Regions from separate parts of the Gordonia sp. 852002-50816_SCH5313054-c genome, predicted to be linked through region 4. Evidence: predicted binding sites of a transcription regulator. Region 4 holds the regulator's gene; each other region holds the start of a gene.

Region 1 (7,975 bases), on a different contig from region 4:
CGATGATGTGCGACGCACCGCTCTCGCGCGCACCCTGTACGGCGTTCATCCCGACGCCGCCTACACCAGCGATCACCACCGTGTCGCCGCGCTGCACGTTTCCTGCCGTTGCCGCAGAACCGAATCCGGTCTGCACGCCACAGGCAACCAGGCACGCGACCTCAAGCGGCACGTCCTTGTCGATCTTGACCAGCGACATCTGGTCGTAGACCTGCCACTCGGAGAACGTTCCGAGAAGGCCCATCGTCGCGACGTCGTGGCCGTCGTCGGAGTGCATCCGGTAGGTGCCGTCCATCTGGTGCCCGATCATGATCAGCGCACCGTTGTCACAGAGGTTCTGCATGCCGGCCGCGCACCAGCGGCATCGGCCGCACGAGGGGATGAACGACGTGAGAACGTGGTCCCCCACCTCGAATCCCGTGACGCTCGGACCCACCTTGCGAACGATTCCCGAACCCTCGTGCCCGCCGACGACGGGTAGGTGCCCAGCGGTGATATCGCCGTGCGAAATGTGATCGTCGCTGTGGCACAAGCCCGTTGCGACCATTTCGACGAGCAGTTCGCCTTCTTTCGGTTCGTCGAGTTCGAGCTCCTCGACCGACCATTCACCCGGCGCCTCACGCAGGACAGCGGCTCGTGTTCTCATTTCTTCCTCCTTCATCCACACCGTTCGACGATGTGATCTGCCTCTCATTGGGGAGGATATGACACAGGGTGACAAAACCGGTTCGATTTCGCCGAAATCGGCAAGCGAGCGCCGCCGACAAGGCCGAACGACGCCCATGCGCCATGATGGTGGTCATGGGTTCCGACGAACGGCACGCGCTCGACCCCGTCGATTCACCCGTCGATCGCGGCGGTCGCCCCGCCATGACCAGCCCGCACGAACTCGCGGCCCAGGCACAACGTCTGTTCATCGAGAACGGCTTCGACCAGACGAGCGTGGAGGAGATCGCCGCGACCGTCGGCGTCAGCCGTCGAACCTTCTTTCGCTACTTCCCCACCAAAGCCGACGTGATCTGGGTGGAGTCGGAGAATGAACACGCCCTGTTCGAGCAACTACTCGACGACGCTTCGCCCGACATATCACCGTGGGCCGCCGTCACCGCGGCGTACATCGCCACACTCGACCACGGACGCGCAGAAGACGACTGGGCCAGACACCGCGCCCGGTTGATTCTGTACGAGCCCGCGGTGCAGGCGCAGGCCAACCAGGTCTTCCGACGGTGGCGCGTCACTGTCACACGGTTCGTCGCCACGCGCACCGACAAGAGCGACGAGAGCGCCTACGCGCGTGCTGCCGGCCATGCGGCGGTTGCCGCTTCGATTGCGGCACATGAGCATTGGCTCACCCACACCGAGCTGTCGATCAGCGAGTGCATGCGAATACTGTTCGACGCCCTCGAACCCCACGACCGATAGGACGCTCACGAGACAGGTTCGAGCGCCTGCGGGGTGCTACTTCTTCTTTGTTCCGGGAAGCACGCCCGCGTCGATCACGGCCTTCACGAACGGCCGGGAACGCTCGAGTAGCTCGTCGACATCCTCACTCGCCCATGCCGATCCGGTGATGGCATCCGTCTCGGCTTCGATCGCGCGGTAGAGATCGAGACCGGCAGCAGTCAACTCGTGCTCATCGTCGTCGATTCTGGTGGCAAGCCCGCGCTCGACGAGCCTGGCAACCGAAGCCTCCCACGCCTCGTCCGACCATCCGCGGGTCAACTGAGCGAGTCGTCGACCCAATGCTCGACGTCGAATTGTCGGGTCCGGCAGCGTTGCTTCGTGGAAGGTTGCCGCGTCGATTCCGTCGAGACCGTTCTGGACGAGGACCGCAATGTGGTTGTCTCCCCGCCACTCTCGCAGTACGGACAGCGCGTGCCAGAGCGCGAGGTGCGGAGAATCCGGCGGTGTCAGCGCCGCCCACGCCGAGGCCAATGGCCTACCTCCCATCGGGAGACTCGATGCGATCTCTTGGTAACGCTCTGCGAGAGAAGCCAGTTCAGGTTCGACGACCCGCTCGCCCAGTATTTCGCGGAACTGGGCGTCGAGCATCTGCTCTCGACGCGCGGCAACCTTGTCGAGACCGACCTTGCGCGCGGACTCCCACGCGTTGGTGATGAGTTCGGGCGCGAAGTTGTAGAACGACGAGACGACGACCGGGGCGGCGCAATCGCCGAGTGGAGCCCCTCGCGCTCCTACGTAGAAGGCGTGCGGGTCGAGGCTCAGATCACTCTGTGCCTCAGCGAGTCTCGGGTTGAAGTAGGCGAGGACGTGGAACGGTTCGAGTGTTTCGTACGCCAGCCTGGCGCGGGCAGCTGCGGTGTCGTCGACTGTGACCATGTGCTCCACCCTCGCGGTCGGGAAGGCGTCGAGTCAAGAATGAAGTCTACGGGGCCGGCCCGGGCAGTACCCAACAGGCGGAAAGATTCTCCTTGACATGTCCGATTTGACGGGTACGTTGGAAATAGAACGTCAGTTCGACACCGGAGGCGGGGGCGGGCATGGGGACCGAGAGTTCAGACATCCACGAGGGACACCTGGCCGGCGAGGCTGCTGCGCCGAATCCCGTTGCGCTGTATGAGCAATTGCACGCATTGCTCGATCAGATCGACGACGTCGACACCAGCGGTGCAACGGAAGCCGAGGTGGCGGCCATGGCGATCGAACACGAGCGTGCGGCGCGCAGGATGATCTCGATCGGCAACAGTCGAATCATGGATGTGTCCAATCGTGCGGCGTATCGCGCTGTCGGCACACACTCGTTGTCGGACTTCATGATGGGCGCGTTGCGCCTGCACGACGCAACCAAGCGCAGGCGGCAGATCCTGGCACTCAACGAGACCTTCACGATCACCGGCGACACGATGCCCCCGCTCTACCCGCTGCTCGCCGACGCACTGCGCAGCGGCACGCTCGGTGCCGATCACCTCACCGCAGCACTCACCGTGCTGAACAAGATTCCGGAGGGCATCGATGCGGAGCAACTGACCCGCGCCGAAGCCGAAGTCGCCGAGTTCGCACAGAAGCTAGCGCCACGCCAGATTCTCGCCGCCGGTAATCGTCTGCTCGCCTACCTCGACCCGGACGGCACGATCACCGACGACAACGACCGCAAGCGTCAGCGCCGACTCACCGTCGACAATCAAGACACACAGTCGATGTCACGAATCCTCGGCACCCTCGATCCCACGACCCGCGCGATGCTCGATACAGCACTCGCAGCGTGGGCAGCACCCGGAATGAACAATCCCGACGACGAGGCCTCGCCCACCGGCAGCAACGAGTTCGCCGATGTGGACGCGCTCAAGGAGGCAGCGGCCCGCGACACTCGCACCCAGTCGCAACGCAACCACGACGCGCTCTCCGCGATTCTCAGGGCGGTCCTCGACGGCGGGCTGCTCGGCGCCAGCCATCGCGGACTTCCGCCACACCTCGTCGTACGCATCTCCGACACTCAGCTCCGCGAGTACGCGGGATTCGGACAGACCACCACCGGCGCCGACATCCCGATGCCCGACCTGATCCGTTTGGCCGCACAATCGGTCATGCACCTGGCGGTGTTCTCCGAGCACACCGGTGCGCCCCTCTACTTCGGCACGGCCAACCGCCTCGCGAACGAGTCTCAGCGGTTCATGCTGTTCGCGAACTACGGTGGATGCTCAATGCCCGACTGCCCCCGCCCCTTCAGCCACTGCGAAATCCACCACGCCGAACAGGATTGGGCGAAGGGCGGACGCACCGACATCGACGAGCTCGCACCGGCCTGCGGACCCCACAACCGCGCGGTCGGCGACGGTCCCGGGCAGTTCACCACAGAGAAGATCCCCGACGGCACCGACCGCGGGAGATACGGTTGGCGCTCCAACCCGGACCCGGCATTCCCCGGGAAGCCTACTGCGCTGCGCACCAACAACATTCACGATCTCGACGCGATCATCGACGACAAGCTCGAGCGGTGGCGAGCCGAGCTGACGCCAGCAGCCGCGGTAGATGAATCCCCAACTCCACCGCCTGCAAATCCGCAACCCATCGACGGCTACACCTACCCCGAGGACGTCGCCGACGAGATCGTGCGCATGCTGCACGACGGCACCCTGATCGCCATCGGCGAACTCGAACCCGCCTGACGGCGGCGCCGATTGCGGCGCGGTTAAATCGCCGCGCTCCTGTTGCGGATTTCGAGCGAATCCCGCACATTTGTCGACAGTTGATCGTATGGTCAACTCGCCACGACAGATGACCAGGGGGATTCGTTGCGTCGAATGACTTTCGAGGACCGGCGGCAAGCGCTGGTCGATGCCGCAGTCCGCGTCATCGCACGAGATGGGCTGGCCGCTGCGACGACCAGGGCGATCGTCGGCGAGGCAGGGATGCCTCAGGGCGCGCTCTTCTACATCTTCTCGTCCCGCGATGCGCTGATCACCGAGGTCATCACACACATCACCGAGCAGGAACGCCTCACCGCGGTGTTGTCTGCCGACATGGTCGCCGACGACGCGAGCCTCCACGAGGTGCTCAGCGAGGCCATGCTCGGCTACCTGCGCATGCTCGAGGAAGACCCAGCGCGTGAGCTCGCACTCCTTGAGGTGGCAACACACGCGATCCGCCACGACCGCGCGGCCGTGAACAAGCAGTGGCAGACCTACCGCAGCGCTGTCGCCGACGCGCTGAGTTATCTGGCCGAACGCATGTCGATCACGTGGGAGCTACCGCTGACGCAGGTCGCACACCTGGTGACCTCTGCGATAGACGGTCTCACGCTGTCGTGGTTGACCGACCGGGACACCGAGGCTGCGCGTCGAAACATCGACGTACTCGCGACCGCAATCGTCACACTCGCCGCTCCGACGGCGGACCCGACATCATCACCGACCCCGGCACCGGCAACAACACCGACGTCGCCGGAAACCGACGCACGGTGACCCTCGACCACGACGCCCACCACAGTTCGACGACGCCGTGGCAACGCGTTTCGTCGAAGTGGATCGGCCTCTTCGGACTCTCGTGGCTCGGCATCTGGCTCGCGCAACTCGCACCGTTCCAGCTCACCCTTCCCAACCAGATCAACGACTGGCTGGATATCGGCACCAATGTCGACGAAAGCAATTGGAAGCAAAGCGTTCTCACGTTCGGCGTGGTATCGGGAATCTCTGCGGTGTTCGCGCTCGTGGCATTTCCCCTCACCGGTTCGCTGTCGGATCGCACGACGAGCCGATACGGACGGCGTCGACCATGGATCGTCGGCGGTACGGCGTTGTTCGCGGCGGGACTCATCGCACTTGGTTTCTCCGACAACATCATTGCGATCACCATCGGGTGGTGTGCCACGCTGACAGGCTTCAGTGCCGTGTCGGCGGCGCTGACCGCTTTGATCAGCGATCAGGTTCCGGTTTTCCAACGCGGCGTCGTATCGAGTTGGGTGTCGGCCCCGCAAGCGATCGGCGTGATCATCGGTATCGCACTGGTGTCGGCGTTCGGCCTCGGATTTCTCCCGTCGTACGCACTCTTCGCGGTCTTGCTGATCGCCTGTGTCGCACCGTTCGTGCTGTACCTGAACGATCCGCCCAACCCGCGACACGACAAGGGTCGGATCAGTGTCCGGGCCGTCGTATCCGAGTTGTGGATCTCGCCGCGTGAGCATCCCGATTTCGGATGGACACTACTCGGCCGCGTGTTGGTGAATCTTGGTAACGCCCTTGGTACTTCGCTGCTCTTCTTCTTCCTGAAGTTCGGCATCCACTCCACCGACGCCGACAATGACATCTTGCTGGTGACAGCGGTCTACATGGTGTTCGTCGTCATCAGTGCACTGGTGTCGGGCAAGCTGAGCGACGTCGTCGGGAGACGAAAGCCATTCGTCCTCGCCGCAGGTGTCTCGCAGGGCGCGGCGGCGGTCTGCATCGCTGTGGTCGCCAACCTCCCCATGACGATGGTCGCGGCAGCGCTGCTCGGCGCCGGCTTCGGCGCCTTCCTCGGTGTCGACCAGGCACTGGCGACCCAGGTCCTCCCCGACGCCGAGCACAACGGCCAGGACCTGGGAATCATGAACATCGCGATGGCCGTCCCGCAGGCACTCGGACCTCTGGTCGGCGCCGCGATCGTCGAAGCAACCGGCGGTTTCACCGGATTGTTCGTCGCCTCAGCGATTTTCGGAATCCTCGGCGGCGTGTCGGTTCTACTGGTGCGCAGCGTGCGTTGAGCCGAAGAGACCTGCCGTCATACCCGTTCACCCGAAACATATTTCACTGACCCACAACGCATCCCATTCATCCATGCATTCGAATGTCCACATTTCACCAGGGGGTTGAGATGAGCACCAACGCATCCCGCGGAACACCGCATCACACGTCACACGACGACGCAGCTCCGAACGGAGTGACCCGACGGGGGTTCCTCGGTGCCTCCGCGGGAGCCGTCGGAGCGGGCGTGGTCGGGATCGCCATGACAGGCGCACTCGGAGCCGGAACTGCAACGGCCGCACCGTCGTCGGGCTACCTGGTGGGGGCGGGCAAGGGTGATCTCACCGGCGCCATCGCGGGCCAGGGAATGATGGGATACTCCGACCTGAGCCAGGTGGCCACCGGTCTGTTGCAACGCGTGTGGGCGCGCGCCTACATCATCGCCGACGTCGCGTCGGGTAAGCGAATCGTATTCGTCAACGCCGATCTTGCCTGCCTGTTCGAGTCCCACCACGTCGGCGTGATGAACGAATTGCGCCAGCGATTCGGCAACCTCTACACCGAAGAGAACGTCAATCTCAACGCCACCCACAATCACAACTCGTGCGGCGGAACGGCCTGGGACTACGCGTATGTCCTTGCAGCACTCGGACATCGGGAGAACTCGTATCGCGCAGAGGTGGCCGGCCTCGTCGACGCAATCGTGGCGGCCCACCACTCACTGGCGCCGGGAACCCTCGAACTCGGGCATTCCGAGTTGCACGACGCCAGCGCCAACCGGTCACTGCAGGCGTTCGTCAACAATCCAACCCCCGATCGTCGACACTTCCCCGAGCACATCGATCCACAGGTCACCTCGCTGCGACTTCGACAGGGCGGCAACGTGATCGGCGAGATCACCTGGTTCGCCACACACGGAACGTCGCTGACCGACGCCAACACATTGATCTCGATCGACAACAAGGGCTACGCGTCGTACCTCGCCGAGCAGAACAACCCCGACGTCGTCGCATCGTTCCCGCAGACCAACGCCGGCGACATGACACCGAATCTCGCTGTGCGCAAACTACATCCGTCCGGACCCACCGAAGATCACCGCGCCAACTGCACGATCATCGGTCAGCGGCAGTTCAAAGCCGGCCAGCGGGCATTCGCCTCTGCGCGTTCGCTGTCCGGCGGACTGTCTTATGCGTACCGGTTCCTGAACCTCTCCGACATCGCGATCGACGGCGCATACACGCCAGATGGCCGTCCCGCGCGCACGAGTCCCGCGATCATGGGTGCGGCCGCCGCGGCGACGAGCACCGAGGACAACACACGCAGCCAGCTCTCGTTCCTCAAGGAGGGCACCGTACTCCCCTTCGCGGCAGCACTCGGAGCGACGTCGAAAGTCACTCCGCCGGAATGGGTTCAGCAGGTCCAGGCGCCGAAGCTACCGCTGTTCCCCCTCGGCTACATGCCGCCGCACCCGTGGATTCAGCAGGTTCTGCCGATCCAACTGATCCGCATCGGCGATCTTGTACTCGCGGCAGCACCGGCCGAGTTCACCATCACCGCGGGACTGCGCGTGCGTCGGATCGTGGCAGCCGCATTCTCATTGCCACTGGAAAACGTTCTGCTACAAGGATACTCGAACGGCTACAGCCAGTACGTCACCACTCCCGAGGAGTACCTGTCGCAGCAGTACGAGGGCGGCGAAACTCTCTTCGGGCGATACACACTGTGCGCGTACATGCAGGAGTTCGACAAGCTCGCACGCGAAATGGCAGCCGGGAAATCATCGTCACGCGGCCCCA
Region 2 (7,975 bases), on a different contig from region 4:
CACCTCGGCACGCTCACCACAGGTGACGGCCGGTGTGTGCAGTGTGCGCGCTCGTGACATCGCAAGTCCGCATCTCCTCAGATGCCGCCGTCATCGTTCGACCGTCATTCGACCGACGTCCGGCCCATTCTCATCACTCCGGTGACCGGACACACTTACCGAGAAATCCCACCTCTGGAAGGAACCAGACATGGCACGTTCCGACGTCCTGGTCAGCGCTGATTGGGCTGAGCAGAACCTGAACAACGACAAGGTCGTCTTCGTCGAGGTCGACGAGGACACCAGCGCTTACGACGGCGGCCACATCGAAGGCGCCGTCAAGCTCGACTGGAAGACCGATCTGCAGGATCCGGTCCGTCGCGACTTCGTCGACCGCGAGCAGTTCTCCGCGCTGCTCAGCGAGCGCGGCATCTCCAACGACGACACCGTCGTCCTCTACGGCGGCAACAACAACTGGTTCGCCGCTTACGCGTACTGGTACTTCAAGCTCTACGGCCACCAGGACGTCAAGCTGCTCGACGGTGGACGCAAGAAGTGGGAGCTCGACGGCCGCCCGCTGTCGACCGACGCCGTCTCGCGTCCCGCGACCGAGTACAAGGCTGCCGATCCCGACAACTCGATCCGCGCCTTCCGCGACGAGGTCGTCGACGCCATCGGCGTGAAGAACCTCGTCGACGTGCGTAGCCCTGACGAGTTCTCCGGCAAGATCCTGGCTCCCGCGCACCTCCCGCAGGAGCAGAGCCAGCGTCCCGGCCACATCCCCGGCGCCATCAACGTGCCGTGGAGCAAGGCTGCCAACGAAGACGGCACCTTCAAGTCCGACGACGACCTCGCCGAGCTGTACAAGGAAGCGGGCCTCGACGGCTCGAAGGAGACCATCGCGTACTGCCGTATCGGTGAGCGCTCGAGCCACACCTGGTTCGTGCTGCAGGAGCTGCTCGGACAGACGAATGTGAAGAACTACGACGGCAGCTGGACCGAATACGGTTCGCTGGTCGGCGTTCCGGTTGAACTGGGAGAAGGAAAGTAAGTATGTGTGCTGCACCCAAGCAGGGACAGAAGTTGCCCGCGGGCGTCGACGTCGAGAAGGAGACCGTCCTGACCGGACAGGTCACCGACGCATCCGGTAACCCGGTTGCGGGCGCGTTCGTGCGACTGCTCGACTCGACCGGTGAGTTCACCGCCGAGGTCGTCGCAAGCCCCACCGGCGACTTCCGCTTCTTCGCCGCCCCCGGCACCTGGACGCTGCGCGCCCTCTCGTCGGTCGGCAACGGCGACGTGACCGTCAGCCCCGAGGGCCCCGGCGTTCACGACAAGGACATCACCGTCTCGAAGTAGACAAAAGAGTCGCAATCTCGAAGTAGCGCAGTTCTGAAGTAGCGCAACGCTTTTGAGGCTGCTGATTCGCAGAGCAGGCCCGGTCACCCGCAGGGTGGCCGGGCCTGTTTGTTCGGCGGATAGGTCGATGCGTACCGCGTGCAGTCGGGGCACCGGCTGAGCAGATCATGCCTGCAACCGTTGACGTGTTCGAGGAAACTCTCCGCGTCCGCCAGCTGGGCGCGTTGTGAACGTATCCATCGGAGCTTCTGCTCGATCAGTTCCGTACGACCTTCTTCGTCGCGGTGCAGCACCAGCCGGATCTCGGCAAGACTCATGCCGACGCTCTGGCAGGCCTGAACTATGCGGATGCGACGAATGTGCTCCTCCGTGTACAAACGGTGGCCCGACGCTGCGCGATCGGGTACGACCACACCGAGGTCGTGCCAGTGGCGTAGCACGTGGTCGTCGACGCCAACTCGCCTGGAAGCCTCTCCGATCTTCACTTTCCGTACGACCTTCCGTCTTGACCTCAGGTCAACCTGAGGTTTTAGCGTGTCGCCATGATGACACACGATCCGCTGCCAACCGCTTCGATCATCACCGTGGACGAAACCTCTATCGCGACAAGGATTCTCGAGCCCCCAACGGCCTCGGCGGGCGACATCGTGCTGTGCCACGGCACGCCATGGTCGTCTCAGGTCTGGACCAGTGTTGCCACCGACTTGAGTCGCGACTACCGAGTTTTTCTCTGGGACATGCCCGGCTATGGCGAGTCGGAGAAGAGCGCGGCAGTCACGACCGACTTGGCCGCGCAAGCCGTACGACTGGGCTCGCTCATCGAGTTGTGGGGATTGCAGCGGCCACATGTCATTGCGCACGACATCGGAGGCGCCGTCGCACTCCGCGCACATCTGCTCAACGGCGTCGAGTACGCAGACGTGTTCCTCTGGGACGTCGTCACCCTGGACCCGTGGGGGTCGCCCTTCTTCCGGCTGGTTGCCGAGAACGCACATGTCTTCGAGCAGCTCCCAGCACATCTACATGCGGCACTGGTCAAGGAATACATTGCCGCAGCAGCCTTTCGGCCGTTACCCGACGAAGACGTCGAGGCGCTCGCCTCCCAGTGGCTCGGCCCCGTCGGACAGGCGGCGTTCTACCGGCAGATCACAGCACTCAGCGCAGCGGACACCCGCCCAGTGGCAAATCGACTGGAAGCCACACGCAGCCCGGTTCGTATCGGCTGGGGTCGGGATGATCCGTGGATACCGCTCGGGCAGGCCTATGAACTCCAGTCCAGATTCCCAGATCACCCGGGGGTCGTCGTGCTCGACGACGTCGGACACCTCACGCCCGTCGAAGACCCTTCTGCGGTGACGGCGGCCGTTCGCGCATGGCTTGCGCGGCAACCGGCCCCATAGCGCCGTCGCCGCGTGGGCCATGGTCGGAGCCGACCCACCATCAACACCGTCTGCGGCCCAGGGCGGACGCGGCACGGCACAGTGATCCGACTCGACGGCGCGGGCGCCAAGCGACACAGCCGAGTGTGGTCGACCTCAGTGAACTACCGCCCGCGCATCGGAGTTAGAATCTAACCGTGGTCATCTTCTTCGAAATCTTGCTGGTCCTCGCGGCCGTCCTGATCACCTGGTTTGCGCTGTACGTGCTCTACCGACTGGTCACAGACGAATCGTGACCTCCCCGGAGGACGCACAGCCCGACGACGCCGTCGCCGCCCGTAGATCAGGCGACGAGGCGATCAGCCAGGCCGATTCGCGCGCTGCCGAGTCAGGCAGCCGCGAACGCAACGTACCCGCGTGGGACGATCTGCCGCTGAAGGCCGATACCGCCAACCTGCGGCTCGGTGCGGACCTCCACCAGGGACTTCTCGCGCTACTACCGCTCGTGGGAGTGTGGCGTGGCGAGGGCGAGGGACACGATCCCGTCACCCACACCGACTACCACTTCGCACAGCAGATCGTCGTCAGTCATGACGGGCAGAACTTCCTGAACTGGGAGTCGCGCTCCTGGGTCATCGACGAGGACGCCAACTTCCTGCGTCCCGACCAGCGTGAGACCGGCTATTGGCGGATCACCGAGGACGACTCCATCGAACTTCTCCTCGCCCATGCCGTGGGATGGGTCGAGCTGTTCTACGGTCGGCCGCTGAATCAGACGTCGTGGAATCTCACCACCGACGCCGTCGTGCGCTCGGAGACCAGCGCCCCCGCCGGCAACGCCAAGCGCCTCTACGGCATCGTTCCCGACGGCGACCTCGCCTACGTCGAAGAGCGCGTCGACTCCGACGGCGACCTCACGCCGCGCCTGTCCGCGAAGCTGCGTCGTTTCGTCGGATAGTCAGCGCACCCCGCGAGCTGTGCCGCGGCTGCCAGCTGATCGTCGAATTGGCTGCCTGATCACCCACGCAGTTGCGGCGGCGGGCCGTCGAAGAAGAACTGGAGCGCGAGCGGGCCGTCGTCGATGATCTCTCCCACCAGCACCGGGCGCCCGCCTCGACGCTCACCCTGCAGGATGTGGAACTCGGTGTCGGGCAGGATGCGCGACGTGCCGCGCGGCAAATAGGTGAATAGCGCATCGGCGGTCCCGCAGACGCCGGGGGCGGAGAGGATCGCCAGGTCGGCGAGGCCGTCATTGTGCAAGACAAGGTGGCCAGATGCGGCACCTGCGATACCGAGTCGGCTGTAGCCGAGGTTCTCCACCGTCCCGATGATCCAATTGGTCGGCCCGTCGTTGGTCCACTCCGGATCCTCGGTGGTGAGATAGCGGCTGCGCACCGCGGCAGTGCGATTCGACGACTCGTGCATGCGCGCGTGGAGAGATCTGACCGCGCTGGTTGTTCTCATCATCGGCCTCCTGGCTGTCACGAATCACGGGTAACGGGTGTGCTACTGACACGAAGTTCACTCCCCGGACTCGGCGGCCGCATGCGTAATGCACTACTCGTTGTCGGAATTGCCCGACAGGCCGAGGCTGCCGCACTACCTCAGGCCGCGAAAGAACCCAGACACGGAACAGCCCGAGACATGGAACGACCCCCGCATCACCCGTCATGCACGGGCACATCGGCCGGACGGCCGGATGCGGGGGTCGGGTGACCATCTGGTATTCGCCAACGGGCGAAACTGCTTAAGTCACAGGCGGTCCGCCGTTAGCGGATGGCCACCTCACGTGTCCGTATGTCATACAACTTCAGACCACCTCCTTTCTCGTGTACGACCGAAAGTACGCCCGCAACAACATGCCCGCAACGCATTTTTCGCTGCGTATGCCGAGGTCGGATCTGCGTTCAGAATTCTTGTCAGACCTCGAATGTATGTTTGGTTCATGTCCTTGGAAACCACTCTCGACGCCGGCGCGGGCGCGCCCGGCGCGTCGTCGGATCCCGAGCGCTTTGGCGCGCCGACGATGCCGCCGATCGTCGAGCAGATGTGCGAGGACGAAGAACTGTCGAAGACCGACCTGGTCGAGATCATCGCGCATTGCGCGTCCGTTCGCGCCAGCGCCGATTATCGAATGCTGCAGGCTATCAGCCTGATTCACGAAGAGCACGAGGAAGACTACGGCTCAGAGATCGGCGAAGCGCACCCCGGCCCCGCTGATTCCCCGGAGGATCTGCACGCGCTGGCGACGCTGGCCAGATCCGGCGGTAATCCGCGCGCCCGGTTCGGCCCGGACGGACTCGAGCGCACCATCGCCGACGTCGGCGCGGTCCTCTCGGTCTCGCCCGCCAAGGCGCGTGAGCTGATTACCGCGGGGCATGCCGTCCGCTATCGCCTACCGCTCACCGGCTCGGTACTGGCGTGCGGACGTCTCGACTTGTCCCAATTCCTCATCGTCCTTTCGCGCACCGCCCTTTGCGGACCCGACACCATCGCCGACGTCGACGCCCGAATCGCCTCGGCACTGCTGGCGCGCAACAAAATGTCGACGACTCGCCTCAAGGCACTCGTCGACAGCGTCGTCGCACAACTCGACCCTCCCGCGGTCAAACGGCAGCGCGAGCTCGTCGAACACGACCGCGACGTGCAGGTACGGCCCGACCGGCACCAGCCGGGACAGTCCCGTATCAGCGGGACGCTTCCCATCGAGTCCGGTGTCATGATCGACGCTCGGCTCAACGCGATGGCCCGTGCTGTTCACGACGCCGACCCGCGCACTCACGCACAACGTCGAGCCGACGCCCTGACCGCCTTCGCGCACGGCGAGAGCCACCTCACGTGTAGGTGCGAGGCCTGCGCGCTGTCTGACGACCTCTCGGAGGCGGTAAGCGAACCAACCGACGACCTGCCCGACCAAGCCGCCGCACCGGCACAGATGATTCCGCCGTCGCCGAGGGCGATCATCCACGTCGTCGTCAACGAGTCGACCATCAATGGCGACGACGACAAGCCGGGATTCATCGACGGACATGGCGTCGTCGATGCGGAGACGATTCGAAAACTACTCACGGATGCCGGGATCGACTTCCTCGACCCCGCGACGATCAACGAGCGTGCCGCCTCATCGGCACTGCGGTACACGCCGAGCAAGAAGCTCGACGCGCTGATCCGCTCGGGTGAGCTGTGCTGCACATTCCCCGGGTGCAGCAACCCGGTGTGGCGCGCCGACGTCGACCACGGCGAGGCTTTCAACCGCAGCAATCCGCAGGCTGGAGGCGCCACCGTAGCGGCAAACCTCAAGCCGCTGTGCAGGTTTCACCACAGGATCAAGACCTTCGGCAACTGGCGCGACCTGCAGACCGTGATGGGGACAACTCTGTTCGTCTCCCCCACCGGGCACACCTTCGTCGGCAATGCGTTCACCGGCTTCAACCTCTTCCGAGGCCTGCGCAGGCTGAAACCACCCGATCACCCGGCCAATCGACGAATCAACGCCGCACACGACGCCAAACGTCGTCGACTCGAACGTGCCGAAAAGCGCTGGAACGACGAGAACCCGCCGCCCTACTGAGCAATCGCCTACCGAGAATTGCCAACCTACTGGGAGCCGACCGGTTCCCATTCGATCCGCACGAAGTCAGCAGACTCCGCGCGCGGCGGCTGATGCGTCACGACCACCACAGTGCGATCGGGTCCGAACATGCCCCCCACCGGCGTCAGCAGTCGGGCGAGCAACTGCTCGGCGTCTGCGGCGTCGAGGTGTTCGGTCGGCTCGTCGAGCAGCACCACCGGTGCCCGGTGCAGCAGTGCGCGGGCAAGCAATAGTCGACGACGCTGCCCACCGCTGATCGCCTCCGCCCCACCGGTCAGTACCGTGTCGAGGCCATCGGGTAGACCGGCCACCCACTCACCGAGTCCGACGGCGCCCAGCGCCGCGCGCATCTCGTCGTCGGTCACGTCGCCGCGCGCCACGCGCAGGTTCTCACCGAGCGTCGTCGAGAAGATGTGAGCCTCCTCGGCGAAATAGCATGCGGCCGAGCGCAATGCGACAGGAGTACCGTCCTGATCGGTGGCACTCACCGAACCGGCACGCGGCTCGAGCAGACCGGCGATGGTCAGCAGGAGCGTCGACTTCCCGATGCCGCTCGGCCCGACAACGGCAAGTCGCGATCCCGGCGGCAGCACCTGGGAGATGCCCTGTTCAGGGCCGAGCGTCGGCGGTGTGGCGTCGGACGTGGCGGGCCACCCCCACCTCAGCTGATCGAGCTGCATCGTCACCGGCCCAACGTGTACCGGCACGTCGATGTCGTCGGCAGCGTCCCCCGTAACGTCCACGTGAGCACGGTCGACGTCGGCACCTTCAGCGCGGGCACCGTCGACCAGCGCCATCACACGCGCCGCGCTCTGGCGGCTGCGCTCCAGTTGGATGCCCGCCTCGGTCAGCGGTGCCGTCGATTCGAATGCGGAGAGCGGCAACAGAATCAGCACGCCGAGGATCATCGGGGTCAGTCCGTGGCCGCTCGCGACGTCGGCGAGGGAACCGGACGTCGACGACGCCAGGTGGATACCGATCAGGCAGCCAGCCAGCAGCGACACCCCCAGCGCAAGCGGTGTGGCCGCTGCTGCGAGTGATTGCACCCGGACACCACGATCGGCAGCAGCGATGGCATCCTCGTCCGCGGCACGGGCGTCGGCCAACACCGCGTCACGACGCCGCCCGACGATGAGTTCCGGCGCATGCCAGAGTGCGGTGGACGCGGTGTCGGCAGCCCGTGTAGTTGCGGCGGCACTGTCGGCGATGGCCCGCGCCGACCCACGCGCTGCGAGCCACGGCGCCACGACTCCGCTGACGATGAGCGCCACCGCCAACACGACTGCGGCCCAACCGGATACGAACGCCATGATGATGATCGCCGCGAGCGACGTGGTGAATCCGACGCCGATCGGGATCAGCCCACGGATCAGGGCGTTACCCAATTCGTCGATGTCGTCGCCGGTCCGGGTGAGCAGATCACCACGCCGCAACGTGACCGAGTACGCGGGCGAGCCGGTGGCCAGCGCGAGGTAGAGACGTTCCCGCGCCGTCGCCATGCCGCCGAGCGCCAGATCGTGTGTCGCCAGCCGTTCCAGGTAGCGGAACAGACCACGCGAAATACCCAGTGCGCGTACCGCGGTGATCGCGACCGACAGAAACAACACAGGCGGCATCTGCCAGGCACGCGTGATCAGCCACGCAGACAGTGCGGCCAAGCCCAACG
Region 3 (7,975 bases), on a different contig from region 4:
AACGGCCGGCCGGTGATACATCGAGGAACTGCGGCGGGGCGTCAGTAGGTCGCACCACTACGTAAACGCCTGGCCCACGCGGCACATCGGCGCTCGGCAATTCGGCGAATCGAACCCAGCCCGAGAATGGGGAGAGATCGAGCTCTGGCGGAAGGTCACCTACGACCCGGGACTCTCTCATCCGAGCAGTGAACCATCGGCGGTTTGCCGCAGTAGTCAGCCCTGGCGGCCCTTGTACCGAGGGTCCTTCTTGTTGATGACGAAGATGCGCCCGCGACGTCGCACCACCTGGGCGCCGGGCTTGTTCTTCAGCGAGCGAACCGAGTTGCGTACCTTCATGTCACTATTGTAAACGATAGTCGTTTTCATTAGATTAACGCTCCCGTCGCGGGGCGAAGCCCACGCGAAGACGATCGTGTGGATTTCACTATTTGGGATTTCGATATCGCTTAGTGAGACTGTTCGGCTAGTCTTGTGGCAGGCGATCCACCCGATGCACGCCTTCCCGGTGACCATCCGCATCACCTCCCCCGTTCAGTTCCCGAGAACAGGAGCGATGTGCGATGCCGCATTCCTCGACAATGCCCACAGTCCCGATCGAGTCAGCAGCACTCCGAGGAGTTCGAGGCTCGGCGATTCGCGACCTCCTCGAGGTCACCGAGCAACCCGGAGTGCTGAGCCTCGCAGGCGGCCTTCCCGCCACCGACCTCATCCCGGGCGACCGCATAGCCGACGCCGCTACACGAATGATCGGCCACCCAAATGCGCTGCAGTACACAACCAGCCGCGGAGTATCGCTCTGCCGCGATGTGGTTGCGAGCGTCGAAGGCGTCGACCCACACCGAATCCTGCTGACGCACGGATCTCAGCAGGCATTGTCGCTGCTCGCTCAGGCACTGGTCGACCCCGGAGACGTCGTTGTCGTCGACGATCCCGTGTATGTCGGTGCCCTACAAGCGTTTCAATGCGTCCGCGCCGAGATCGTGGCCCTGCCGATCACGAGTGACGGTACGAACGTCGGAGCACTTTCGAGGCTCCTCGAACGTGGCGTCCGGCCGCGAATAGTGCATACGGTGAGCAACTTCCACAACCCCTCAGGAGCAACCGCGAGCACTGCGACCCGCAACAGTCTGGCCGATTTGGCCGAGACATACGGATTCTGGATCGTCGAGGACGATCCATATGGACGCTTGGCGTTCGACGGGGCTCCGCCCACACCGATTCCCGGCGATCGCACGATTCGGCTGGGCTCTGCGTCGAAGACACTGGCACCGGCGCTGCGCGTTGGCTGGCTGAACGCGACACCCGCTGTGGTGGATTTAGTGGAACGACTGAAACAGTCTGCAGACCTGTGCGGATCGACGCTCAACCAACTCATGGTGGCCGACTTGCTCTCCGACACAACGTGGTTCGACGCCCACATCGACACGATCGCTTCGGCATACGCGTTCCGCGCACACGCCCTGACGTCTGCTCTCGACGACGAGCTCGGCGATTCGGTCGAATACACCTCACCCAGCGGCGGCATGTTCTGTTGGGTGCGACTGCCCGGTGTCGACACCAGCGAGATCCTGAGTGTCGCACTGTCTTACGGCGTCGCGTTCGTTCCGGGTTCGGCATTCGCCGTCGATGCCGATCTCACCGACAGTGCACGACTCAGCTTCGCGACCCTGCAACCCGACACACTTCGCGAAGCAGTTCGACGACTACGCACAGCCATCGACGACGCCGCCGAGCTTCGCGAATCTCGCGCTACCTCTGGGGCCTGAGGCCGTTCCGGCTTTCATCCGTCGCCCTAAGCAGATGTGCCCAACCACGTCTGCCCCGCCACCGAGTGTGGTGGCGGGGTGTAGACGGGTTGCGGCACAACCAGGTTCGACGTTGCGTCCGGATAGTTCAGCGTGTCGGCCTGGTCGCCGCGGCCGGTTAGGCGGCGTCGGCCAGCGGTGGGCCGAGGCTGTCTGGCGGGTCGGCGCCGTGGGGCGCGATGGGGCCGGCTGGTGGAGCTGGACCCGTTGGCGCTTCCGGATCTGTGGGCGGCTCGGGGTCGAGTTCGAGTGGCCTGGAGAGGTTCCATCGGATGTCGACCCGCCTGCTCAGGAGCGAGGTATCGCCGACAGGCACCCTGCCCACCAGTGCGAGCTCGATCCGCCCGCTGGGCGGGTTGGGCACCAAGTGCGGCAACACAATCCAGGTAACGGTTGTGTCTGTGTCGATCCCGGTACCAGCCGCGCGTGCTGCGGCTGCAGCAGCGTCGTTGCTGGTGTGTTCGGCGGCGAGGTAGTCGTGGAAGTCGGCTTTGACGTCGGCGATGCGGTTGATGCGTTCGGGATTCTCCGGCATACCCGGTTTGGCGTTGAGCCGCCAGGCGACGCGACCGGTGTCGGGTCCTTCGGTGATCATGCGGGTGGTGAACTGGCCGGGTTTCGTGCCGACTCTGCGGTTGTGCACATCACAGGCCGGGACGAGTTGATCGATATCGGTGAGTCCGCCGTCGGCCCAGTCTTTCGCGGCGTGATGCATCTGCACCCGTGACGCGGGCTGGTTACAGCCGGGTGCCGAACACATCTTCCCGCCGGGTGAGGCGAACGAGGCCAACCGTTGCCCGAGCGACGCGATCCGCTTCGACCGACCGAGGTAGAGCGGGACACTGGTGTGGTCACCGAACACCGCCAAATACTGACTCGCTCCGGCAGAGGCGGCCATGTTGATCACGTCCTGAATGGGCAGCAGTGTTCCGGACGTGGTTTGTGCGATCCCCGCCTGCGCTTCCAACTCGTGCAGGCTGGTGGTGACGATCACCTGAATCGGCAACCCCCGATGCGTGTTACCCAGCATCCCCGACTCCAACACCTGCCCGAGCAGTGCGGAGAAGGCGTCGTGGTTGCGTTGCGCAGGCGAGCGTTCATCACGCAGCGCGGCCGCCGCGACCTGCTCGGCATTCGCGGTCGCGATCGGACCGACCGGCGACTCCGGATCATCCGGGTTGTTCATGCCGGGTTTGGCCCACGAGTCGAGCACCGTATCGAGTCGGGCGCGGGCGATCGGATCGAGATCGGCGGTCAACCGTGACATGAGTTGCGCGTTCTGTCGGTTCACCCACAGACGGCGTCGACGTTTACGGTCCTTCGAGGTGGTGAGTGTCCCGTCCGGATCGAGATGCGCCAACAATCGTGACCCGAGGTTGGTGATTTCGGCGGGCGTGAACTGGACCGCATACCCGGCCATCTGCGCTTCGGCGGCAGCTTTCGTCTCGGCCGACACCTCACCGGGGATCGCCTCCAACACCTCCAACACCGCACGCACGTGCGCGCCCGCGACCCGACCCTCCGCCACATACCCAGCCAACGTCGGGCACGACGGTGGTAGTCGGTCACCGCAGATCGTGGTGAACGATCCGGTCGCCGCGATCACCCGATGCCGCGCCGCCGGGTCACCAATGTGCAGACCGTGCCCCATAAAGTTGCGAACATCGCGGAAACCCAGGGCGCGGGGTAGATCGCGGTCGGAGGCTTCCACAATCAACCGATCCGTGACAGCGCCCGCGGTCCGCAACGCCAGGCGTTCGGCCTCCACAGTGGCTTCGACCAGCGCCGCGTCGGATACCAGCGACACATCGACGGCAGCCAACTCATCCAACACCGACGCCAAGCGCGACAGCTTCTCCGCCACCACCGCATCCGCAGAACCCACCGCAGCAGAGGCCAACACAGACGACCCCACAGCCGAAGGCGCGCCACCGTTTTCGCTGTTGTTGCGATTGCTGTTGCCGTTCACGTGCCGCCACCCCCGCCCCACGTCATGTCGAATATGTGTTCTACATTACCCGACAATACCGACAGCGTCGAGGAAATCTCGAACACAAGATCGACTTGTGGATATTCACCGCGCCAGACGCAATGCGGACCCACTCCGCTTGTACAACAACATGATTCGTGTGACCGACTCAGCCGACTAGTTGTAAGACCCGGCCAGGTTGTGAACGTGTAGGCGTTCGATCGGGGTGAGGCCGCCGATGCCGCTGTGGGTTCGGTGGTGATTGTAGTGGTGGAGCCAGTCGTTGTAGGTCGCCGCCCGGGCCCCATCAGAGGTGTAGAGCTGTGCGTAGGCCCATTCCGAGGCCAGGGTGCGATTGAATCGTTCGACTTTGCCGTTGGTTTGCGGCCGGTAGGGGCGGGTCCGTTTGTGCCTGATGTCGGGGCCGAGAGCTTCAGCGAAAACCCTTGAGCGGTAACAGGACCCGTTATCAGTCAGGACTCGGGTGACGGTGATGCCGTGAGCGGTGAAGAAGTCGTTGGCACGGGTCCAGAACCCGGCGGCGGTCTCCTTGCGTTCATCGCCGAGGATCTCCGAATAGGCCAGACGTGAGTGGTCATCGACGGCGTGATGCAGAAATGAGTAGCCGCGGCCCTTCTTGTTGTTGTGCCGATTGCCGATCGTGCGCCCGAGTTGGCGATGTCCACCGCCGTCGGGGATGCGGCCGAGCTTCTTGATGTCGACGTGGACCAGATCACCAGGATTGTCGTGTTCGTAGCGGCGGGGGCGTGGCGCGCGCACCGGCAGGCCGGTGGCTTGGTCGAGATGGCGTAGCAACGGCATCCGATAGCGCGCCAGGACTGCCTCCACGGTCGATTGCGCAATGTGTAAATGCGCCGCGATCCGGGCGGCTCCCCACCGGTGGCAGAAGCGCACCTTGATGATTCGTCGTTCCCGCCGCCGCGCGAGCCGGTTGGCGGATCGGTGGGGGCGGCTGGAGCGATCGGTCATCCCGGCCGCACCGGCCTGCCGATAGCGGTCGGCCCACTTCTTGGCCGTAGCGGGTGAGCAGTTGAACCGTTCAGCAGCTCGCCGCAGCGTCCAGCCGGACTCCACGACGCACTGGGCCAGCGACAGACGGCCACGTTCGGCCAGGAAGGCATTACGGTGTGTCATGAGGGCCTCTTGGTAGTCGGCGTGTGTGTGGTAACCCCACCGATACCGGAGGCCCTCACCTGTTCACAGACGCCACGCCGTTCACAACCTCCCCGGGTGTTACAACTAGTCGATCGAAAAGTCCATATGCGCTTAAGGCTCCCGTCGGATCGCTCATCTGCATACATCAGGTCGCCGACATCACACGCCCGAGGAAGTCCATACTGCCGCAACAAGATTCGCCAATACCCAAACCCGCCACAAACAGAACGAGACCCCTTCGACGCGTCGTCGAAGGGGTCTCGCTCAAGCAGTAGGAGTGTCAGCTCAGGAGAACTTCGCCTTCAGCTTTTCGACGCGCTCTTCGCGCTTCTCCTTCTTCTCAGCCTTCTTCTCGTCGTGGAGCTTCTTACGAGCGGCCTCGGCTGCAGCCTCTGCAGCGTCCTGCTGAGCCTCGAGCTCGGCCAGAACCTCGTCGAGCGGGCGACGCACGATGGCACCGTCGTACTTGGTCACCAGGGCGTCGAGAGCTGCGGTGTCGGCCTCGTCGGTCTGCGCGATGATGGCGTTGCCGCCGGGGCGAACAGTCTTGCCGAACTCCGTGATCGCGTCGTCGAGGTCGTCGGAGCGGCTGGCATCAACGAGCGCGCCGCCTGCGGCACCGAGACCGAATCCGAGCAGAACACCGAGTGGGCCCCCGAGCACGCCGATCAGGCCCCCCTGATAACAAGTGATACCCAGGGTGCCACCAAAACGACAGCAATCGCGCGATTTCGCGCCATTGCGCTCTCGCGTCGCGTCGTCGCAACGTGTTTGAGATCTGCGACCGTTGCAGCGGGGTTGCGACAGCATGGCGCTACCCCGACTATTCACTCGCCTTGCCGAGCAGGGCGTCGAGCCATCCGGTTCCGTTGAGAATTCCGTCAACAGGCACGCCTCCGGAGAGCACTGTCGGTGTGGCAACCTGCCCGCCGGTGGCCTTGGCCAGTTGATTCTCCGACTCCTCAGCCGCCTTCTCGCCCTCGGCGACCTTGGCCCCGTCGGCGATGCATTTCTGCGTCACCCCGTTGGCGCCCTGCTCGGCCGCGACCTTCGCCAGGTCGGCGTTCGACTTATCGGAGTCGCCACCTTCCTTCGGCTGATCTGCGAACAGCGCGGAGTGGAACTTGAAGAAGACCTCTTTGTTTTCGCCTGCGCCAACACATTGCAGTGCGCCCGCGGCACGACTCGAGTAACTACCCGACGCCGACTGACGATTGAGGAAGTTCAGCATGTGGTAGCGAACCCGAAGCCTGCCCGCATCGACGGCGCTGACAATCGCCTGACCCGACTGCTCCTCGAACTGCTTGCACACGGGGCACATGAAGTCCTCGAAGACGTCGATCGTCGTCTTCGAGTCGGGAGCACCGATGATCAACGCGGCGTTGGAATTGAGGACCTGCTCGTTGGCTGTTCCGCCGTGATCGCGATTGCGGTTCCACAGAACGCCGCCGACGACCAGAGCGATCACCACCACAACGGCGATTCCTAGCAACACATACGTCGAGGTGCTCGACGTCGCGCGAGGCTGGTGTTTTGACGTCGATGCGGGTGGCTTACGCCTGTCAGTCACAGATCATCCTTCGTGTGGTCGCCGTGCCCTCCCATGGAGCAGGTGTGCAACACCGATCAGCAGCGTGGCACCACGGGCGAGCCTAACGCACCAGCAATTGACGACAGCACCAACGAGTCACGACAGTGCGGCGTCGACGACCTCCTGCGCTTGCTCCTGAACCTTCGCGAGGTGGTCGACACCCTTGAACGATTCGGCATAGATCTTGTACTTGTCTTCGGTACCCGACGGTCGTGCGGCGAACCAGGCGTCCGCGGTGGTCACCTTCACGCCGCCGATCGGCGCGTCGTTGCCCGGCGCTTTCGTCATCACCGCGGTGATCGGATCCCCGGCCAGATCGGTGGCGGTGATCTGATCAGCGGAAAGGTTCGCCAGCACCGCCTTCTGTTCGCGCGTGGCAGGCGCATCCGTTCTGGCATAAGCGGATTCGCCGTACTCCGCGGCCAGCTCGCGGTAGCGCTCCGACGGCGTCTTGCCGGTCACCGCCAAGATCTCCGACGCCAACAACGCCATGATGATGCCGTCTTTGTCGGTCGACCACGGACTGCCGTCGAACATGAGAAACGACGCGCCTGCACTCTCTTCGCCGCCGAACGCGATACTGCCATCGAGCAGGCCGTCGACGAACCACTTGAATCCGACGGGCACCTCGATCAGTTTTCTGCCGATACCGGCGACGACTCGGTCGATGAGACTCGAACTCACCAGCGTCTTCCCGACCGCGGCATCGGGCGACCAGTTCGACCGATGCGTGTACAGATAGTCGATCGCAACGGCCAGATAGTGATTGGGGTTCATCAACCCGCCGTCGGGGGTGACGATGCCGTGGCGGTCGGCGTCGGTGTCGTTACCGGTCGCGATGTCGTAGGAATCACGCGAATCGATGAGCGACGCCATCGCGTCCGGCGATGAACAGTCCATCCGGATCTGGCCGTCGGTGTCGAGCGTCATGAACGAAAACGTCGGGTCCACAGTCGGATTCACGACGGTGAGCTTGTCGAGGTTGTAGCGGAATCCGATGGCAGCCCAATAGCCGACCGATGCACCACCGAGGGGGTCGGCACCGATGTGAACCCCTGCGTTGCGGATCGCCTCGAGGTCGACGACCGACCCCAGTCCGTCGGTGTAGTTCATGACGAACGAATAGTCGTGCACCAAGTCGTCGCGTCGGGCCTTCTCGAACGAAATCCGTTTGACCCCATCGAGTTTCGCCGTAAGCAGCTCGTTGGCGCGGTTGGCGACCCACGACGTGATCGTCGTATCGGCGGGTCCGCCGGTCGGCGGGTCGTACTTGAAGCCACCGTCACGCGGCGGATTGTGCGACGGGGTGACGACAATGCCGTCGGACTCGACACCGGGATTGGCAGCGTTGAAGGTGAGGATCGCACGGCTGACAGCAGGGGTGGGCGTGTAGGTGTCGTCTTCTGCGGTATAGACGGTCACCCCGTTGGC
Region 4 (7,975 bases):
TCGAGCTCGGGTGCAGCTGTCTGGCGGCTGGCCGATCGCCCGAACTGCTTGGCCGCGACGACGCACACCGTGCCGAGGACCGTACCTGCCGCAAGTGCTGCGAGGAAGAGCAGCCAGTGGTTCATCGTGAAGAAGACGAAGATGCCGCCGTGCGGAGCGCGCTGAGTGACTCCGAAGGCCATGATCAGTGCGCCTGCGAGTGCGCCGCCCGCCATCATCGACGGAATCACGCGGATCGGGTCCTTCGCGGCGAACGGGATCGCACCCTCGGAGATGAATGCAGCGCCGAGGAACCAAGCGGCCTTACCGTTTTCGCGCTCGGGCTCGGTGAACAGTCCGGGGCGGATGACGGTGGCGAGTGCCATCGCGAGCGGCGGAACCATGCCTGCGCACATGACCGCTGCCATGATCTCGAGCTGGGGTGTGTCGCCGATCGCGAGACCGGTGGTGGCGAAGAGGTACGCGGCTTTGTTGACCGGTCCGCCGAGGTCGAAGCACATCATGAGTCCGAGGACCACGCCGAGGACGATCTTGGAGCTGCCGCTCATGCTGTTGAGACCGTCGGTGAGCTGGGTGGTGACCCAGGCGAGCGGCTTGCCGAGCAACATGAACATCAGACCGCCGACGATCAGGCTGCCGAACAGCGGGATGATGATGACCGGCTGGAGTCCACGTGCCCACTGCGGCAACGGAAGTCGGGAAATTGCGAGGCACACCGCGCCTGCGATGAGTCCACCGATCAGACCTCCGATGAAACTCGCGCCGACAGCAACCGAGACCAGGCCTGCGACGAAACCGGGTGCGATACCGGGACGGTCGGCTATCGCGAACGAGATGTAACCCGCAAGGACAGGTACCAGCATGCTCATGGCGAGCGCGCCGATCGCGAAACTGACACCGCCGAGGTACTGGCCGAGACCGCCCGCGGGTAGATCCCAGAGGCTGTTGTTCAGCGCGATGTAGGCACCATCGGACAGGGTTTTGGATGAATCGAGCGTCTTGTTGGCGATCTCGTATCCGGCAAGCAGGAAGCCCAACGCGATCAACAGTCCGCCTGCCGCGACAAACGGGATCATGTAGCTGACACCGGTCATGAGTGCCTGCTGGATCTTCTTGCCGAACGACAGGCTCGATGCCGATCCCTCCGCTGCGCCGGCACCGTCGTCTGCCGACCCGTCGACGCGCGAGGCGTGCGGATTGCGCGACGCCTCGACGGCCTCGGCAATCATCTTGTCGGGTTCGTTGATGGCGCGCTTGACCCCGGACTCGATGACCGGCTTTCCGCTGAAGCGGCTCTTGCCCTTCACGCCGACGTCGGTGGCGAAGATGACGGCGTCGGCACCGGCGATGACGTCAGGGGTGAACGGCGTGGTGCCCGACGATCCCTGCGGCTCGACGTGGAAGTCCACGCCTGCCCGCTCCGCGGCGTACTTGAGTGCGTCCGCGGCCATGTAGGTGTGTGCGATTCCGGTGGGGCACGCGGTGATCGCGACGATCGAGGGGCGCTTCTGCGAATCGGGACTCAGTGTCTTCGCGGTCTTCGCGCCTGCAGCCGACGCGGTCGCCGCAGCGGCGGCCGAGCTCGCCACAGGCGTGGCGGATGTCGACGGAGAGCCTGCCGGGGCAGGGTTGATGGCCTCATCCACGAGTTCGACGACGCGCTCGTCGCTCGGCGCCTCGCGGAGGGCGGCGACGAAGTCGGGACGCACGAGCGCTCGTGCGAGCGAGCTCAGCAGCTTCATGTGGTCGGACGCAGCGCCTTCGGGTGCTGCGATGAGGAATACCAGGTCTGCCGGGCCGTCGGGGGCCCCGAAGTCCACCTTGTTGGACAGTCGGGCGAACGCAAGGCTGGCAGTGGTGACCGATGCGGCCCGTGCGTGCGGAATCGCGATCCCACCGGGTAGCCCGGTTGCCGACTTTGCCTCACGGGCCAACGCGGCGCGGCTCAGTTCGGATGGATCGGTCGTGCGCCCGGCCTCGCCGAGATTCTCGGCGAGATAGGTGATGACGGCGGCGGGATCACTGCCGGCGTCGACATCGAGATGCACCGTCGCTGCGGTGATGATGTTGTCGGACATGGGTTTTCCTTCTACTTCTGTGCGGCCGGAGGGGGTGTTCCGGTTCTGGTCGGTGAGCTTCGTGGCGATTCGCGTACAGGGACTGGAGGCTGTGGGGTCACGTGATCGGGGCGGCTCCCGAGAGTTCGACGACATCGACCGAGTCGACGTCGACCTTTGCTGGAAGCGGCGGTTGCGTCCCTGCCAGTCCGGCGGCCGCCGAGCCGTAGGCGACTGCCGTGCGGAGACGGTCGGGTTCGGAGGCGCCTGCCGTGTACGCGATGAGGTATCCGGCCAGCGACGCGTCGCCTGCCCCGACGGTGCTGCGCGGCACGATCGGCGGGGGAGTGGCCAGCCAGCTGCCTTCGGCGGTCGTGAGTACCGCACCCGCCGCACCGAGGGTCGCGAGTACCGCTCCCTGCGTGGTGGCGATCAGCGTGCGCGATGCCGCCACGACGGGCAGGTAGTCGCCCGCGGCGATGGCAGCGGCCAGCTCGGCCGGGGCGATACCACTGACCTCGGCGAGTTCTTCGTCGTTGGGTTTGATCAGGTCGATGGGCCCCGACATCGCTGCGCTCAGGGGTGCGCCCGACGTGTCGATCGCCACGCGGCGTCCGCTCGTGACGAGGCGATCGGAGATGCGTCGATACCAGTCGTCGGGAACTCCCGGCGGAAGCGAGCCACACAGTGCCACCCACGACGCGTCCTCGGCGCTGCCGAGTACGAGCGCTGTCAGATCGTCGAGTTCAGCAGGTGTGAGGGTGTGGCCGGGCGCATTGATCTTCGTGGTTGTCCCGTCGTTTTCGGCGACCGTGATGTTGGTGCGGATCTGGCCGTCGATATCGACCGTGCGATAGGGCAGTGCGACCGCGTCGAGGGCGGTGAGCAGCGGGTCGTCGGCGTGCGCGGGTAGTACCGCGACGGTGGGGATGCCGGCTTCCGCGACGACGCGGGACACGTTGACTCCCTTGCCGCCCGGCTCGACCCGAGTGGAGGTACTGCGTTGCACCTCGCCCCTCATCAACGGTCCTGCGATCTCCAGGGTGCGGTCGAGACTCGGGTTGGCTGTGACTGTGAGGATCATGCGATCACGACCTCGATGCCGTGTGCCGAGAGCGCCGCCGAGAACTCGGGGTCGATCCCGTCGTCGGTGATCAGGACATCCACCTCGTCGAGCGGAGCGAACGAGCTGAAGTCCTCGCGTTCCATCTTTGACGAGTCGGCCAGCACTACGACACGCTGCGCGGCAGCGACGATGGCCGACTTGACCGAGGCTTCCTCCGCGTCGGGGGTGGACAGGCCGTGGCCCTCACTGATCCCGTTGGTGCCGACGAAGGCAACCGAAGCACGCATCTTTCGCAGCGCTGCGACGGTCTCGGCTCCGACTGCGGCCTGGGTGAGTCCGCGGACTCGACCGCCGACCATGAGTAGGGTGGCCCGCTCGTGTGCGGTGAGTGCCTGCCCGAGCTGGAGGCTCGTGGAGATCACCGTGAGCCTGCGATCCGCCGGCAGCAGCTTGGCGGCCTGGTAGGTGGTGGTTCCGGCGTCGAAGATGACCGATCCGCCGTCCGAGGGCAGAAACCGTATCGCAGCGCGTGCGATCGCGGCCTTCTCTGCGGTGTGGGAGGACTCGCGTTGGTCGAGTCCCAACTCGTTGACTACCTCGACCGTCCCGGCCTTGACTGCTCCACCGTGGACGCGTTGCACGCTACCTGCGCGCTCGAGGACCGCGAGGTCGCGGCGCACCGTCTCGCTCGTCACGTCGAACCTGTCGGCGAGAGCGGTCACGGATGCGCGGCCGTGCGCGCGCACCTGATCGGCTATTGCTCGCTGTCGCTCTTCGGCGTACACCTGTCGACTCCGATCTGTGGTGTGGCTCGCGCTTCGGCGAACCAGCTGTGGGTCTGTGTTCTGTGGATCCGGCTGCTGTGGATCTGGCTTCTGCGGATCATCGTGAGTTTGGTTCTGTGTGGCATTCGATGTTGATATATCTGTGTTTACGCCCGTGTGTGTTGACAAGTCAAGTGTTTCGAGTAACTTTGATCACAGAAATTCACGACGCTGGGTATCCCTCACAGATCACCGCACCCGGCCGATCGACCCGGAAGGCAGTAGACGCAATGGAGAATCACCTGGTATCGGAGAATCGGGTCACCATGAACGGTCAAGGAGAGTTGTCGGGAACACCCGTCGTCGCAGGGTTCGCCTACGGGCCGGTGTTGTGGCCGGGTGGGCGCGTCACGTACGACGAGACGTCACTCGGCACCGATCGCGTTCTGGCCGAGGACGAGCGGGACGCGGAGGCGGAACGCCTCGTCGCCGCCGCGGCAGTCGTCGCGGGCAGGCTGCGTCATCGCGCGTCACACGCGTCGGGAGCTGCGGCCGAGGTCCTTGCTGCGACCGCCGGGTTGGCCGAGGATCGGGGATGGATCGGTGCGGCGAAATCTCGTGTCGCGAAGGGCGCGTCGGCGCCCGCCGCCGCGGTCGCGGCCACGGCGCAGTTCTCCGAGATGTTCGCCAAACTCGGCGGGTTGATGGCAGAGCGGATCACCGACCTCAACGACGTTCGTGACCGAGTGGTCGCCGAGTTGCTCGGCCAGCCGGAGCCGGGGATTCCGACGCCGAGTCACCCGTCGATTCTCTTCGCTGACGACCTCGCTCCCGCGGATACCGCTGGGCTCGATCCCGCGGTGATCGTCGGGCTGGCCACGCGTCTCGGCGGACCGACCAGTCATACCGCCATCATCGCGCGGCAGTTGGGCATCCCGTGCGTGGTCGCTGTGGCGCGACTGAGTGAGATCACCAGCGGCACAATGGTTTTGCTCGACGGAGGCGCTGGGTCGATCACCGTCGAACCAGAGGGGTCCGAGGCGCGTGAACTCGTCGAGCGCAGCGTTGCGGAGGCCGCGCTTGTTGCTGCGTGGCGTGGCCCTGGCCGGACTGCCGACGGCACCGCAGTCGCCATACTCGCGAATGTTGCCGACGGCGTCTCCGCGCGCAGCGCTGCCGATGCACCAGTCGAGGGCATCGGGCTGTTCCGCACCGAGTTGGCGTTTCTCGACAGGGCGGATGAGCCCGATGTGGACGAGCAGACGCGGCTGTACCGCGATGTGTTCGAGGCGTTCGCGGGCCAAAAAGTTGTCATCAGAACGCTCGACGCCGGTTCGGACAAGCCGCTGGCCTTCATCGAGCACCCGGACGAGGCGAATCCCGCACTCGGCGTACGCGGCAACCGCATCGGCGACGACCACCCCGACATCGTGCGAACTCAGCTCGACGCGGTCGCTCGCGCGGCAGAGGAGTCCGGCACGACGCCGTGGGTCATGGCACCGATGATCGCCACGGCCGCGGAGGCCGCACAGTTCGCCGAACTAGTCCGTCAGCGTGGCCTGACGGCCGGTGTGATGATCGAGATCCCGGCAGCGGCGATCCTGGCGCCGGCGATTCTGGCCGAGGTCGACTTCGTGTCGATCGGAACCAACGACCTCACCCAGTACACGATGGCCGCCGACCGGATGTCGGCAGAACTCGCTGAACTGACCGACCCGTGGCAACCGGCGGTGCTCGCACTCATCTCGCAGGTTGCGACCGCCGGCGCCCAGCAGGGCAAACCCGTCGGAGTCTGTGGCGAGGCCGCGGCCGACCCGTCGCTCGCATGTGTGCTCGTCGGGCTCGGAGTCACCTCGCTGTCGGCGGCTCCGGCGGCGACGCCCGCAGTCGGGGCGAAGCTGTCGACGGTGACGATGGAGCAGTGCCGGGCTGCCGCCGCTGCCGCACTTGCCACCTCGAGTCCGGCACTCGCCCGACGCGCAGCCGCCGAGCAACTCGTCGGCTGACACAGACCCCGCCGGTCAACGACTTGCGGGGCCCGTTCGGCGCATCAGACCCGGCGCATCACCGTGACGACTTTGCCGAGGATGGCGGCGTCGTCTCCGGGGATCGGATCGAAGAGCGGATTGTGCGGCATCAGCCAGACGTGACCGTCTTTACGCTTGAAGGTCTTCACCGTCGCCTCGCCGTCGATCATCGCTGCGACGATGTCGCCGTTGTCGGCGACATTCTGCTGCCGCACGACAACCCAGTCGCCGTCGCAGATCGCGGCGTCGATCATCGATTCGCCGACGACGCGGAGCAGGAACAACGAGCCCTCACCGACGAGCTCACGCGGAAGCGGGAAGACGTCTTCGACCGCCTCCTCCGCGAGAATCGGACCGCCCGCCGCGATACGGCCGAGTACCGGAACGAACGTGGGGGTCGGGAGATCTCCGTTGATGGCATCGGAGTGATGTGCGTCGGGAGCCTCGGAGACGTTGACCGCCCGCGGACGGTTGGCGTCGCGCTTCAACAGGCCCTTGCGCTCGAGGGTGCGCAACTGGTGTGCGACCGATGACGTGGACGTGAGGCCGACGGCGTCGCCGATCTCTCGGATGCTCGGCGGATATCCGCGCTCGCGCACCGACTTTCGGATCACATCGAGGACGCCACGCTGGCGATCGGTGAGTGTTGCCTCGGCGACGGCCGGATGGATCGGTGCCTCCTCGCCGCCTCCACTCTTCTTGCCTTCGACGCTGCGACCGTTGCCCTTGGGCGACGACGGGCCGCGTCGTGACTTCTCTGTCATCGGTTCCGTCCTTCCTGATGTGTGAAGCGGGTGCTGTTGTGAACCGGGTGCTGTTGTGAAGCGGGGTGGTGTGCGTCTTTTCTTCCATCGTCTGGCGCCGACAGTAGCGGAGGCCACTGACAACATCAAACATTTGTTCGACGTGTCGCAGGACTTTGTCGGACCCCTCTGGTAGAACTCGAACATCAGTTCATCGAACGCTTGATCGACCATTGGAGGTAGCGATGACCAGCTTGATGACCAACCCGGTGACCCGCACGATTCCCAGCACGTCGAGTGCATCCGCGGCAACACCGCCGACCACCCGATCTGCAACGCCGCGACCTGCATCGACGACGCGTCCCCGAGTTCACCGCGCCACGGTGGTCAGTGGACGTGCACCGTCGAATCCCGCGCGTAGCGACGAGCTACGTGTGGCGGGTCGCGTTCGAACGACTGAGTCCCGACGGACCGCCGGCGCAGACGTCGCGCCGCGGCCTCGGCGTCGGATCGCGTTCGATCACGGCACCTCAACGCGGCCTGCAGGCACGCGATGCGCCGGTGGCGTCGGCGAGCTGGTGGCGGCCCGTCGGCGCCGAGCAGCGGTCTTGGCGGTGCTCGCGGGAGTCGGGTTGGCACTGACCGTGTGGGTGGTCGGGACCGTCGGCGCCGACTACCAGCGGGCGAGCATGCCGTCCTCGACCTCGACACAGGTGGTCCACGTGCGTTCCGGCGAATCGCTGAGCTCGATCGCGGCACGCGTTGCGCCTGATGTGCCGCGTCAGACCGTCATCGACGAGATCATCGACCTCAACGATCTGCCGTCGAGTGGGCTGCGCGTTGGCCAACCGCTTGTCACACCCGCGTACCGCTGAGCGCTGGCGGTATTCTCGATGTCACAGGGTCCAGTCGGAAACCGACACGGTCACCGCTGCGGTCTCGCTCCCGCCGGTCGTCAGACGATCGGACCGAGCCAGACCGACGGAGCCGCTGCGTCCCGAGATTTGCACGAGGACTACATGCGCTGCCCGTTTTGTAAGAACGAAGACACCAAGGTCGTCGATTCGCGTGTCGCCGATGAGGGGCAGGCGATCCGGCGTCGTCGCGCGTGCAGCGAGTGCGGGCGGCGGTTCTCCACAGTCGAGAGTGCTGTTCTGGCAGTCGTGAAGCGAAACGGTGTGACCGAGCCGTTCAGCAGAGAAAAGGTGATGCGCGGGGTACGACGCGCATGCCAGGGACGTCACGTGAACGAAGACGATCTCGCACAGTTGGCTCAGCAGGTCGAAGACGCGGTGAGGTCGTCCGGTTCGGCCGAGAT

The links. Region 4 encodes LexA, which represses DNA repair genes until DNA is damaged. Its sites were predicted from a motif close to CGAACANNTGTTCG; they were not measured.
Region 1: a site for LexA is predicted at 2,467-2,480, ahead of A5788_RS21725 (DUF222 domain-containing protein). Genes of this name have one in related genera too.
Region 2: a site for LexA is predicted at 4,645-4,658, ahead of A5788_RS19670 (HNH endonuclease signature motif containing protein). Genes of this name have one in related genera too.
Region 3: a site for LexA is predicted at 3,806-3,819, ahead of A5788_RS01420 (HNH endonuclease signature motif containing protein). Genes of this name have one in related genera too.

What each region holds. Positions count from the first base shown of each region.
Region 1 is NZ_LZTE01000081.1:37,927-45,901, reverse strand. Features, by position in the region: gene A5788_RS21740 (NDMA-dependent alcohol dehydrogenase) at 1-646, opposite strand, end outside; gene A5788_RS21735 (acyl-CoA-like ligand-binding transcription factor) at 802-1,422, shown strand; gene A5788_RS21730 (SCO6745 family protein) at 1,459-2,340, opposite strand; gene A5788_RS21725 (DUF222 domain-containing protein) at 2,502-4,127, shown strand; gene A5788_RS21720 (TetR/AcrR family transcriptional regulator) at 4,263-4,922, shown strand; gene A5788_RS21715 (MFS transporter) at 4,919-6,199, shown strand; gene A5788_RS21710 (neutral/alkaline ceramidase) at 6,310-7,975, shown strand, end outside.
Region 2 is NZ_LZTE01000075.1:140,940-148,914, forward strand. Features, by position in the region: gene A5788_RS19640 (sulfurtransferase) at 191-1,030, shown strand; gene A5788_RS19645 (DUF1416 domain-containing protein) at 1,033-1,338, shown strand; gene A5788_RS19650 (helix-turn-helix domain-containing protein) at 1,422-1,823, opposite strand; gene A5788_RS19655 (alpha/beta fold hydrolase) at 1,881-2,738, shown strand; gene A5788_RS19660 (FABP family protein) at 3,010-3,675, shown strand; gene A5788_RS19665 (hypothetical protein) at 3,735-4,181, opposite strand; gene A5788_RS19670 (HNH endonuclease signature motif containing protein) at 4,663-6,288, shown strand; gene cydC (thiol reductant ABC exporter subunit CydC) at 6,315-7,975, opposite strand, start outside.
Region 3 is NZ_LZTE01000019.1:42,062-50,036, reverse strand. Features, by position in the region: gene A5788_RS01435 (hypothetical protein) at 1-181, opposite strand, end outside; gene ykgO (type B 50S ribosomal protein L36) at 217-339, opposite strand; gene A5788_RS01425 (aminotransferase-like domain-containing protein) at 564-1,769, shown strand; gene A5788_RS01420 (HNH endonuclease signature motif containing protein) at 1,927-3,777, opposite strand; gene A5788_RS01415 (IS481 family transposase) at 3,955-4,932, opposite strand; gene A5788_RS01410 (DUF1269 domain-containing protein) at 5,239-5,763, opposite strand; gene A5788_RS01405 (DsbA family protein) at 5,777-6,523, opposite strand; gene pgm (phosphoglucomutase (alpha-D-glucose-1,6-bisphosphate-dependent)) at 6,641-7,975, opposite strand, start outside.
Region 4 is NZ_LZTE01000034.1:262,997-270,971, forward strand. Features, by position in the region: gene A5788_RS07260 (PTS fructose transporter subunit IIABC) at 1-2,078, opposite strand, end outside; gene A5788_RS07265 (1-phosphofructokinase family hexose kinase) at 2,176-3,141, opposite strand; gene A5788_RS07270 (DeoR/GlpR family DNA-binding transcription regulator) at 3,138-3,908, opposite strand; gene ptsP (phosphoenolpyruvate--protein phosphotransferase) at 4,178-5,893, shown strand; gene lexA (transcriptional repressor LexA) at 5,938-6,585, opposite strand; gene A5788_RS24275 (LysM peptidoglycan-binding domain-containing protein) at 6,903-7,532, shown strand; partial or broken gene nrdR (transcriptional regulator NrdR) at 7,677-7,975, shown strand, end outside.